Regions from separate parts of the Shewanella psychrotolerans genome, predicted to be linked through region 3. Evidence: predicted binding sites of a transcription regulator. Region 3 holds the regulator's gene; each other region holds the start of a gene.
What was found. Region 3 encodes MetJ, which represses methionine synthesis genes. Its sites were predicted from a motif close to TAGACGTCTAGACGTCTA; they were not measured.
Positions count from the first base shown of each region.

Region 1: the regulator MetJ is predicted to act here: its motif matches at 1,837-1,854, upstream of metE (5-methyltetrahydropteroyltriglutamate--homocysteine S-methyltransferase).
Region 2: the regulator MetJ is predicted to act here: its motif matches at 1,031-1,048, upstream of serA (phosphoglycerate dehydrogenase).
Region 4: the regulator MetJ is predicted to act here: its motif matches at 1,348-1,365, upstream of metH (methionine synthase).

Region 1 is NZ_CP080419.1:1,045,826-1,049,013, reverse strand. Features, by position in the region: gene metE (5-methyltetrahydropteroyltriglutamate--homocysteine S-methyltransferase) at 1-1,733, opposite strand, end outside; gene K0I62_RS04625 (LysR family transcriptional regulator) at 1,927-2,832, shown strand; gene K0I62_RS04620 (HDOD domain-containing protein) at 2,973-3,188, opposite strand, start outside.
Region 2 is NZ_CP080419.1:3,681,738-3,684,925, forward strand. Features, by position in the region: gene K0I62_RS16220 (helix-turn-helix transcriptional regulator) at 1-116, opposite strand, end outside; gene K0I62_RS16225 (DUF2238 domain-containing protein) at 362-982, opposite strand; gene serA (phosphoglycerate dehydrogenase) at 1,148-2,377, shown strand; gene ygfZ (tRNA-modifying protein YgfZ) at 2,734-3,188, shown strand, end outside.
Region 3 is NZ_CP080419.1:584,053-587,240, forward strand. Features, by position in the region: gene K0I62_RS02640 (conjugal transfer protein TraF) at 1-107, shown strand, start outside; gene K0I62_RS02645 (sulfite exporter TauE/SafE family protein) at 192-926, opposite strand; gene metJ (met regulon transcriptional regulator MetJ) at 1,022-1,336, opposite strand; gene metB (cystathionine gamma-synthase) at 1,560-2,726, shown strand; gene K0I62_RS02660 (bifunctional aspartate kinase/homoserine dehydrogenase II) at 2,746-3,188, shown strand, end outside.
Region 4 is NZ_CP080419.1:784,496-787,683, reverse strand. Features, by position in the region: gene K0I62_RS03510 (ABC transporter ATP-binding protein) at 1-53, opposite strand, end outside; cobalamin riboswitch at 184-349, opposite strand; gene K0I62_RS03505 (histidine phosphatase family protein) at 491-1,093, opposite strand; gene metH (methionine synthase) at 1,483-3,188, shown strand, end outside.

The DNA.
Region 1 (3,188 bases), 460 kb from region 3:
ATCTGATTTGCGATCTGCTGACGACTAATATCTTCACGGGCAAACGACCAATGTAAAATAGTGACAGGCCCCGTCAACATCCCTTTTACAGGCTTATCTGTTAGGCTCTGGGCATATGTTGCCCAATCGAGCGTCATAGGTTGCGGGCGCGACACATCACCGTAGATCAGCGGTGGCTTAACACAACGCGAGCCATAACTTTGTACCCAGCCAAATTGGGTAAACCCGACGCCATCTAACTGCTCACCAAAATATTCCACCATGTCGTTACGTTCGGCTTCACCGTGGACTAACACATCGATGCCTAACTTTTGCTGCCGAGAAATACTGTCTCGCGTTACCGCTTGTAATTGTTCATTATAAGCAGCATAGGTCAGCTCCCCTTTGCGCCAGCGGTTTCTAAGTCCTCGTATTGCAGGAGTCTGTGGAAATGACCCGATTGTTGTAGTGGGTAGCAAAGGTAAACGGAAACGCTCTTGTTGCTTAACTTGACGCAAGGCAAATCCACTTTGACGCTCAAAGTCCACACTAGTTAACGCATCCACCCGAGCATTCACTTGGCTATTAGCCGCATTTTTTCTCGCGGTGCGCCTTTGAACACAGTGGGTAACGATCGCTTGAGATGCAACAGAATCGGGCTCGACTAACAGCGTTTGTAATTGGTGAAGTTCTTCTAATTTCTGTTTAGCAAAACTCAATTGTTGGCGCAAAAATGGTTCAAGCTCAGACTCCACATCAAGATCGACGGGAGTGTGCAATAGTGAACAAGACGGTGCTAGCCAAATCTGTTCACCATAATCGGCAACCACTGGCGTAAGCTGCTTAGCTATATTATCAAGCTCTGCCGCCCACACATTGCGACCATTGATCACTCCGAGGCTTAGCACTTGTTCAGGCTTTAAGCTTGCTGCAAACGCTGACAATTGCTCAGGTGCACTCACCAGATCAAGATGTAATCCAGCAACATCCAAATCACTAATAAGCTCATGATGGTGTTCGACCGAGCCATAATAGGTTGCCAGTAATAGTTTTACATCGGTGCCATTTAGCGCTTTGTAGGTATCGGCGAACGGTGCTCGCCAATCTTCATCCAGCTCTAACGCTAAAATAGGTTCATCTAATTGAACCCAAGTAACCCCCTGCTCGACAAAGCGCTCAAGAATGGCCTGATATACTTCAATAAGTTGAGGCAATAAACTCAATTTATCAAATTCTTGCCCGCTACACTTTGCTAAGTGGAGATAAGACAATGGCCCCAAGATCACTGGTTTTGGCTGATACCCTAAGGCTTTTGCTTGCTCAACCTCATTAAAAATCTGGTCGAAGGCGATCTTAAAAGTTTGATCTTGGCTCAACTCTGGCACGATATAGTGGTAGTTAGTATTGAAATATTTCTTCATCTGCGAAGCCGTGGTGGCCGTCCCTGTTGGCGCTCGTCCACGAGCCACTCTAAATAGGGTATCTAAATCGACCTTATCGCCGTCACGATGGCGTTCAGGAATCGCATTAATGGTGGCACTGAGGGTTAATACTTGATCGTAATAGGCAAAATCCCCCACAGGCAGATGAGTAACGCCCGCTTGTGCCTGCCACTCCCAGTGCGTTTGACGGAGTAAGCTGGCAACATCTTCAAGTGCTGTAGGAGTAATTTCTCCGCGCCAATACTTTTCTAGCGCAAACTTAAGCTCACGTTGACGACCAATCCTTGGAAAACCTAGCGAAGCAATGTTTATTGATTCCATATTTTATACCCCTTATTTGAAATGAGCTGAATTCACAGTTAGGACAGCAAGCAAGTGGTAGAGATATTAAATGACACAACCACAAGTAGGCGTCTGGACGTCTAGAAGTTTATTGTGTTAACCTGTCGTTTCGCAACCGAATTGATTTCAGGCACAACATGAGCAAAATTCATCTGAGGTAAAAATGATAGAGCTTAGACATTTACGAACAATAGTAGCCCTCAAAGAGAGTGGCAGTCTCGCTGGCGCAGCTAAAAAGCGCTTTGTCACTCAATCGGCATTGTCTCACCAAATAAAAGAGCTCGAGACCCGTATTAATTCGACGATTTTTGTCAGAAAAAGTAAACCACTCTCTTTTACTCAAGAAGGGATACGTTTGCTGACACTTGCAGAAGAGATACTGCCTAAAGTCATTGAAACTGAAATCGATCTCAAGAATGGACTTAATGATGAAGCAGGCGATCTCTTTGTAGGCATTGAGTGTCATAGCTGTTTTCGCTGGTTGATGCCAGTGATCGAAGTATTCAATAGTAACTTCCCTCGCACAAATCTAGAACTCTCGAGCCGGCATCTGTTTAATTCACTAGCGGCACTTAAACAGGGAGAGTTAGATGTTGTACTGACGTCAGATCCCATACCAGACAAAGATATTTCCTACCAACACCTATTTGATTTTGAAGTAAAACTATTAGTAGCTACTGACCATCCATTAGCAAAACAGGACTATGTGATCCCCTCCGAACTCAGCAGTCAATCTCTCATCACCTATCCGGTTCCATTAGAGCGTTTAGATATCTATCGCCACTTTTTAGAACCTGCTGGGATCCCGGTCAGTAAACAAATCCGCTGCGATCTTACCTCTATGCTTTTACAGCGGATCGCCTGTAAAGATGGAGTAGCAGCCCTACCCAGTTGGTCAATAAATGAAGCTCATGGTTTATCGTTGGCGACGTTAAAACTCGGACAGGAAGGGCTAAAAAGACCGCTATTTGGCGCTTATCGTCACAGTAGTAGCAATGCACGACTCGCCCAGCAATGGTTAGGACTTGTTGCCGTAGAGGGAATGGCTAAGCAAAATTTAATTAACTGATACTATTCAATCACTACATTAGATTGAACCGAAGCGGCTGAATAACATGTCTAACCAAGCTATTGCAGATAGTCTGGTTGAAAGAGCTGCTAAAAACTACCACAGGCAGTTTTTAGCACTGGTGAACTATTACGTCATTTTTATAGCGGATTAAGCAACTGATTACGCATAGATAATACGCGACGCAATACTAACCCTGGGGAATCAGGGTTGCGCGTTTGACGTAGATTATGGGCGATCATGAACTCTTCTTTGAGCTCGTCATCTAAGCCTAAAGATACGAATGCTTCAAGGGTTAAGGTTTGTTTTTGATTATCAATTAATGATTTGATAATAGAGAGGGGGAACGACTGCTC
Region 2 (3,188 bases), 1.3 Mb from region 3:
AGATCGCTCACCTGCTTAGCTATACGAGTTTTAAAGCCTATTAATTCAGCCAAAGCCGCTAAGTGACAAGGCGTAGAAAGCTGGTGTAAGAACACCAATTCATCGATTCTACCCACTAACTTCTCTCCCTGAAAAGTGTTGAATCACATAAATATACATATTTAAGAATGCTATCCCTATCAATCCTATTGTTGGCTGATTAAACAATTCAATCCGCCAAATAAATACATTAACCTGACTTTTATCTGCTAAAGGCTAGTAGAAAAGTGTCGCGACCATACTAACTAACATTGATAACAACAGCTATCACCAATTGTTATAATAAACAACGATCTTAAAACTATCATCAACTAGATGAACATTAACCGCGGCTGCCTTCCACTTTTTTGAGAGAGGCGAGCAATCTATCGTGCCAACGAGGCAATAATATTAAACTCACCACAGCTCCCAGCAATGCCATCGCCATATCAGATTGGGTATCCCACACATAACCTTGAGTCCCTAAGAAGGATTCGGCATCCTCACCAGAAAATAGCGCCACCCACCACTCAATGAGCTCATAAAAAGCTGAAAAACCTAAAGCGAAACAGCATATTAAAAAATTACACCAAGCTCCGGGCTTAACCACTTCCAGCCTTAGAAACACTTCGCGAGCAAGCAGTGCAGGAATAAATCCTTGAGCAAAATGTCCCAACTTATCGTAGTTATTACGGTCACTGCCCATGAGATCTGCAATCCAATCAAATAACGGCACCTCTGCATAGGTATAGTGGCCACCTACCATTAAAATTACCGCGTGGATCAAAATAAGCCCGTAGGCTAAAGCAGTTAAAGGGAAGCGTTTACGGGTAAAAAATAAAATAGGTAAAGCAATCAAGGCGGGCGCAACTTCTAAAAACCAAGTGAAGTTATCCTTAGGTTCGATACCTGACCAGATAAGTACGCAGAAGAAAATTGTGAGCCAAATAATGCTTTTATTCAAAATTGAAACTCCTTAGATGATATTGTTTTAATATCAGAATAATAACTTTAGCCATCTAGCCCTCCACACTGACTAAAAAAGGTGCTATTTTGTGGGGGCTTTGCAATCAACATACAAAACAATTACCACATAATAGCAACAACCGACAAAGAGGGTACCTAAATCATGGCGAAACACTCGCTAGACAAGGATAAGATCAAGATCCTGCTGTTGGAAGGCGTCCACCAATCTGCGGTAGATGTATTCAAACGAGCAGGTTACAGCAACATTGAATATCACAAAGCATCACTCGGGGAGGAGGAGTTACTCGCCTCGATTAAAGATGCTCATTTTGTCGGTATTCGCTCTCGTACCCAACTGACCCAATCCGTACTTAACCACGCTGAAAAACTGGTCAGTATCGGTTGCTTCTGTATCGGCACCAATCAGGTCGACCTTACGGCGGCAGAAAAACTGGGGATCCCCGTGTTCAATGCACCGTTCTCAAACACTCGAAGTGTTGCAGAACTGGTATTGGGTGAGATCATTATGTTGTTTCGTGGCATTCCACAGCGTAATGCGTTAGCTCACCGTGGCGGCTGGTTAAAAAGTGCATCGGGTAGCTTCGAGGCCCGTGGTAAAACTTTAGGTGTGATTGGTTATGGCCATATTGGAACTCAGCTTGGCATTTTAGCTGAAACCTTAGGTATGCGAGTTATCTTCTTCGATATTGAAGACAAACTACCATTAGGTAATGCGCAGCAAGTGCATTCTCTGGAGCAGCTACTATCACTATCTGATGTCGTCAGCCTACATGTGCCAGAAACGCCACAAACCAAGAACATGATTGGCGAGGCTGAATTAGCTTGCATGCGTGCAGGCAGCATTTTAATCAATGCCTCTCGTGGCACTGTAGTCGATATCGAAGCGCTAGCAAAATCGATTCGCAATGACCATATCGCCGGCGCCGCCATCGACGTGTTTCCTATCGAGCCAAAATCAAATGATGATGAGTTCGTCAGCCCACTTCGCGGGCTAGATAATGTGCTTTTAACGCCTCATGTTGGCGGTAGTACCCAAGAAGCACAAGAAAACATCGGTATTGAAGTGGCTGGTAAGCTCGCGAAATACTCTGACAATGGTTCAACGATGACCGCAGTGAACTTCCCAGAAGTTTCGTTAGCGCAGCATAAAGATGCTTCACGCTTACTGCATATTCACCATAACCGCCCAGGTATCTTGATTAAGATTAACCAAGCCTTTGCAGAGAAGGGCATCAACATCGCTGCTCAGTACCTACAAACCACAGCAGAAATTGGTTATGTCGTCATGGAAGTCAACTCAGACCAAGCAGCTGAAGCATTGGAAGAGATGAAAGCCATCGAAGGCACGATTAGAGCACGCCTGCTGCACTAATCCTTACATCGATATCCAATAACATGAAGGCGCATCCTAAACGGTGCGTCTTTTTTTATCTCAACTCACGGAACCATGACTGACTTGCTCACATTCATCGCTTTAGCGATAGCACTGGCCAATGCCCCATTAAACAGCGTCAAGTCGCAACTCTGAGCTATATGTCGGTATAACGCTCTTTGTCATAATGTCACTGGTTACAAAAGTGATGATATCACCTCAAATCAGCAGACCAAATTCACCAAACGACTACACCTGCCCCTTTAAATTGTTCCAAACGCCCATATATTTATGAGTAATAAACCATTAAGGTTACAATCGAATACTATCTCCATGCCAATGCCTAGGAACATGATATGACACTTACCGTTTCTCAACCTCAGTGGAGTGTAACTGAGGAGATCCCCACGCTCGTTTTTTGTAATCTTTCCCACTTAGGCCTGCTTAGTGTCACTGGCGAACAGGGCCGTAGCTTTATCCATGGCCAAGTGACTACAGATATCAGCTCACTTAATGCCGACCAATGGATGTGGGGCGCGCACTGCGATCCTAAAGGTAAAATGCTTGCAAGCTTTAGAGCCTTTAGTATCGATGATGCATTAATGCTGATGATGCCTAAAGACACCTTAGCCGCAGATTTGCCACAACTGGCTAAATATGCGGTATTTAGCAAAGCAGACCTTGCAGATGCAAGCGATAGCTGGGCCATATTAGGCGTTGCTGGACAAGAGGCGAACTCTTGGGTTCAAAGCCAGTTTGGTGCAATCTCAGCGCCCGTCACAGCAATCCCTGATGGCGTGATCCTTAAAGA
Region 3 (3,188 bases):
TTGGCACGGGATTTACCGTTGGCCGTTCATTCAATTTCGACTTAACCGGCATGATGGGTAGCGATGATGTTATTGGCGGTGTGCTTCAAACGTCTTATCATTTTTAAGTTTGATAATTAAAAACGATAAAAGCTGAGGCAAGTGATTGTCTCAGCTTTTTTGATATTAGTTTGACGATAACATATTATAAATTAATTGCTTATCTCCAAAATGGACTTAGTTGCTAAGATGATTGCGCTGAGACTACAAAGACAGAGTGTCATGATCCGTGTTTTATGTTTATCTACTCGCCCAATGAGTCGATTCGCCAGCAAATACCCTAAGATAACCGATGGTAATAGCAGTAACGAAATATAAAAGTGGTGTAATGTCAGCAGGCCACTGAAGCCTAAAATGATGAGCGCTATAGTTGAGCTGAAAATAAAAAATGCCGACAGTGCTGCTCGGAACTGTTTGGCGTCTTTTCCTGACAGTAAGATCGCTAATGGTGGCCCGCCAATGGCGGCAATATTACCAAAAATACCAGACAATATACCTGCTGCAAATAAGCTAGTTCGCGTGATAGGAAGAGATAATTTAAGTAAACTTAGCAATACTGCCAGTGCCACAATAATTGCTATGGCTAAACCTAATATGGGTTGTGGTGCCCATAGCAATAGCGAAGCACCTAATATACCCCCTGGAATTCGTCCAATTAGCGCATATTGCAGACCGTTAAACTCAAGTGAGCCTCGTTCTCTAAAAAGTGTTAACAGTGAGATGGAAAATCCCATCAAAATTACTGGAGCAGGAACCAGACTAGGATCGACAAGGTAAAGCAGTGGCGAGGCGACAACGGCTAAGCCAAAACCGATAAGACTTTGAGTTAACGCACCTATGAATATAATCAATGAGGCGAGCACTAAGATCGTAGGATCGATGAACAAGTCAGCCACGGTTACTCCATTTGGCAGGTGGGATAGACAAAAAAGGGATCGCTAATGGATCCCTTTTTAGATGGCAATTTGGTGAGTAGAGCGTATTACTCTAGCTCTTCCCATTCGATACCCATCTCTGTCATTAACTTTTTTACTTCAGCTGGGATACTGTCAGGCTTGTCTTTTGACAAGTCATCGTCATGGGGAAGAGGTTGACCAGTGTAGGCATGTAAAAATGCCTCGCAGAGCAATTCGCTGTTGGTGGCATGGCGTAAGTTATTTACCTGACGACGTGTTCGCTCATCGGTTAATACCTTAAGTACTTTTAGAGGAATAGAAACAGTGATTTTTTTCACTTGCTCATTCTTCTTACCATGTTCAGCATATGGGCTGATATAATCGCCATTCCACTCAGTCATCGACTCACCTGTAAATTCTCAAATTCGGGGCAGATTTTATACCCTTACAAATTACAGTCAAATTATTGCCTTTAATTTTTGTGAATTGCAAATAGATTTCTAAATGTTTGGACGTCTAAACGTCTAAATATGTTGACGGTGACGAGTTGCTTAGGTACATTTAGACGTCCAGACATCTCTTTGTGATAGATGACTGTTAGCGTATCGATTTTAGGAGCAATAGATGACAGAGCGAAAACTAGCCACCGCAGCGGTTCGTACCGGTATTGAGTCGGATACTCAACATGGTGCTGTTGTACCTCCCATTTACCTGTCGACAAATTACGCTTTTGATGGTCATAACAATCCCCGCGACTTTGACTATAGCCGTTCGGGGAATCCGACTCGATCTATTTTGGGCGATGCGATAGCTGAATTAGAGAGAGGGGCAACAGGTGTGGTGACTTGCACCGGTATGGCAGCCATTACATTGGTAACTAGCTTGCTTGGGCCTGATGATCTGCTGATCGTGCCTCACGATTGTTATGGTGGTAGTTATCGTCTGTTTACCAATCTTGCAAAGAAAGGGGCTTTTAAGCTTATTGTCGTCGATCAAACCGATCCTAAAGCGTTAGAGGCAGCGATCGCTCAGCAGCCCAAAATGGTATGGCTAGAAACGCCTTCTAATCCACTGTTACGCGTGGTTGATATCGAAGCAATAGCGAACGCATGTCACGGTGTCGGTGCACTGGTTGTGGTCGATAACACCTTCTTATCTCCTATTTTGCAGCAACCTTTATTACTTGGCGCAGATATTGTTATTCATTCAACCACCAAATATATCAATGGTCACAGTGATGTGGTCGGCGGAGCGGTTGTCGCAAAAGATGCTGAGCTCGGCGAACTGCTGCATTGGTGGTCTAATACCTTAGGGTTAACTGGCTCAGCTTTTGATAGTTATCTGACTTTGCGTGGTTTACGTACCTTGCCAATAAGAATTCGCGAGCATCAAGCAAATGCACAGAAGGTACTGGCGCTGCTGACATCTCACCCTGCGGTTGACAAGGTATATTATCCAGGGCTTACAGAGCATCCTGGGCATGAGATTGCAGCAAAACAGCAAAGAGGCTTTGGCGCTATGCTCAGTTTTGAATTAAAAGGTGGAGAATCAGAGCTTATTGCGTTTTTAGATCAGTTAAAATACTTTTCAGTGGCCGAAAGTCTTGGTGGGGTAGAGAGCTTAGTTGCAGTTCCTGCTACCATGACCCACAGAGCGATGGACCCAGAAGCGCGCTTTGAAGCGGGAGTAAAAGATACTCTGATTCGTTTGTCTGTGGGGATCGAAGATGGTGATGATTTGGTTGCTGATATTCTGGCGGGTCTAGATGCTGCTGAAGCAGTAAGTTGTTAAAGGTATTGAGGAGCAAAAAATGACACGATGTCATTTGCATAAATTTGGTGGTTCTAGTTTAGCTGATGCAGATTGTTACCGCCGTGTCGCTCATATTCTTCTTACTCATGGCCATAGCGATGATCTCATTGTGGTTTCTGCTGCGGGTAAGAGTACAAATTTTTTATATAAGCTGCTCGACCTAAGTGAATCTAATCAACTGTGGCAAGAAGAGCTGCAAGTATTGATTAGCTATCAACAGAATTTAATTGAACAGTTACTCTCTAATGAACAAGCCCGTAGTTTACGTGAGCGTTTATCGACCGATAAAGCACAATTAACGAGCTTACTCTCGATTGACCCATTAAATGATTATCAGCGTAATCAAGTGGTCAGTTTCGGTGAGCGTTGGTCTTCGCGACTATTAGCTGCATTGCTGCGAGAGTCTGGTGTAGTCGCATCCGATGTCGATGCTCGTACCTT
Region 4 (3,188 bases), 200 kb from region 3:
CCGCTGTGCCAGCATATGCCTTTAGCGGATAAGGCGGTAACGTCTTTAGTCACAAACACCTACCCAAGGTGCGGCCTTAATGCACAGGTATCGCGCGGCAAAAGATAAAGACAGGGCAACCGCCCCAAATGTAATGGTCATGAGTAGCTCCCTCAAGTCACCCGCTTGAGTCATAAGGCTATAAAGTAAGGCAGGTATCCTGACTCGTGGTTAACCTAAGGTACTCGCCTTATTTAACACACTCACAGTTGCGGGCACAGTTTGGGCTTATGGCTGATCGCCTTCCCAATTCCCTATTAAGTTTAAGTTACTCGACTCATGACTAGAGACGAATCTCAACACCTTACTCTCGGCATCTTCGCTACTGAAATTTCGCTATTGAAAGACACCTAAAAATTGTTGGTTATTATGCGGTATTTCAAGCAAGAGACAAGCACTAGCTATCGCGACATCAAACCAGCACTGACACTTATCGCTTATCTTCTATGATTCAGCCCCAATGCAGTCGCCAAAAACCCTTGCCATCCTCATCTCTATAATGAGTAATTTTCACCACACTGGCATACTCAAGGCTCAATTGCGTATAAAAGCCTACTGCCTTGATCACCCCTAGCGCCTTAGCCATTAAATAACGAATAACACCACCATGGGTAATAAGTAGCAGCTTCTCGCCACTATAAAGACTGACCAGCTCATCCACCAACCCATCGAGACGTTGCTCAAAGGCTGACATGGCTTCAGCTTCAGGTAAAGGGAACCGCCAAGGATCCTGCCAATAAGCCGTTAACTCTTGGCCGTGATCTTCATGTAAAGTGGGAATTTCAAGGCCATCCCAACGGCCAAAGTAGATCTCCTTTAAACGTTCATCAAAGCTGATGCTCATTCGCCGCTTGCTGGCGATATGTTCAGCAAAGGCGGCACAACGGATTAAAGGCGAACTCATTACTCTGTCAACGGCTTCGGGTAGCTTCGCATAAGCCAATTGCATCTGCGCAAAACCGATTTCGGTCAGCTGAATATCGCAATGGCCCCGCAGCAGATTTCCACCTTCACATTCGCCATGACGCATCAAATACAGCGTTGTTTGAGTCATATAAAACAGCATCGACTAGCTTGAGTGTAATACTTGAGGAGGATACTCTTAACCGATAATACATTGCAATAAATGATGATTCAGCTTTTAGTAATTTACAAAAATCCATTGCCATATCCATTTAATCAATTGCATCGCTACAGTCTCTTCACTGCCTAAATAACGAATAACATAGCTAGGTTATGAGTCCACAAAGGTTATACTATTTTGACTTGCCCTAAGCGCTATAAGTCGATTAGTATAGGCAAGAAGTATAGACGTCTATACGTTTATACTTCCGAGTGAACATAGCAAGCGTTATCGTACCCTGAATGACACTGCATTAACCTCATAACGATGGTTTCCCTGCAATGACGTAGTTAGAAGTTAGTAAAAATAGGTAAAACTTTATGGCGACCCATACCCCTGTTAATCATGTAAGACAGATAGCACCGCAGATCATCGAGCAACTCAAATCGCAGATCTTGATCCTCGACGGCGCAATGGGCACCATGATCCAAGAGCATAAGCTTGAGGAAGCAGCCTTTCGCGGCGAGCGCTTTAAAGATTGGCCCTGCGATGTTAAAGGCAATAACGATCTGCTCGTACTGACTCAACCAGCCATTATCAAAGATATCCATAAACAATACCTGCTCGCTGGTGCCGATATCATCGAGACGAATACCTTTAACGCCACTCGTATCGCCATGGCTGACTACGAGATGCAGGAACTGTCCGCCGAAATCAATCTTGAAGGTGCACGTCTTGCCCGCGCCGCCGCAGATGAGGTCAGCGCAGAAACAGGTCGTGCTTGTTATGTTGCCGGGGTTCTTGGCCCCACCAACCGCACCTGTTCAATTAGCCCTGATGTCAACGATCCTGGTTATCGCAATGTCAGCTTCGATCAGCTGGTTGAAGCCTACCGCGAATCGATTGAAGCGCTCATCGAGGGCGGCGCCGACATCATCATGGTGGAAACCATCTTCGACACCCTCAATGCCAAAGCCGCGCTGTTTGCCGTTGAAAGTATTTTCGATGAGATAGGTCAGCGTTTACCTATTATGATTTCAGGCACCATTACCGATGCCTCCGGTCGCACCCTAACCGGACAAACCACCGAAGCCTTTTACAACTCGCTACGTCATGTTAAGCCACTGTCGATTGGCCTTAACTGCGCCCTTGGCCCACAAGAGCTACGTCCCTACGTTGAAGAGTTGTCAAAAATTGCCGAATGTTACGTATCGGCGCATCCTAATGCCGGACTCCCTAATGAATTTGGTGGCTACGATGAAACCCCAGAGGAGATGGCCGAGGTTATCGGTGAATGGGCACAAGAAGGCTTTCTCAATATCATTGGTGGATGCTGCGGCACAACCCCTGCGCATATTAACGCCATTCGCCAAGCGGTGATTGCACATCAAACCCGTGAATTACCGACTATTCCCGTCGCCTGTCGTCTATCGGGTTTAGAGCCACTCACCATAGATGAAAACTCACTGTTTCTAAACGTCGGTGAACGTACCAACGTGACGGGTTCGGCCAAATTTTTACGCCTGATTAAAACTGGAGAATATGAAGAGGCGCTGTCAGTTGCCCGCGAACAGGTAGAAAACGGTGCCCAGATCATCGATATCAATATGGATGAAGGCATGCTCGATGGCGTCGAGGTAATGCAAAAATTCCTTAACCTTATCGCCTCCGAGCCCGATATCAGCCGAGTGCCGATCATGATCGACTCCTCCAAATGGGAGGTGATTGAAGCAGGCCTGAAATGCATTCAAGGTAAAGGTATCGTTAACTCCATCTCCCTCAAAGAGGGCGAAGAGAAGTTTATCGAGCAGGCCACCTTAGTGAAACGCTACGGCGCTGCCGCCATTATCATGGCGTTCGATGAAGTCGGCCAAGCCGATACCAAGGCGCGTAAAATCGAGATCTGCACCCGCGCCTATCGCGTATTAGTCGATAAGGTGGGCTTCCCACCTGAAGATATTATTTTCGATCCCAACATTTTCGCCATCGCCACAGGCATTGACGAGCATGACAACTACGCCGTTGACTTTATTGAAGCTACGGCCGAGATAAAACGCACTCTGCCACACGCGATGATCTCCGGCGG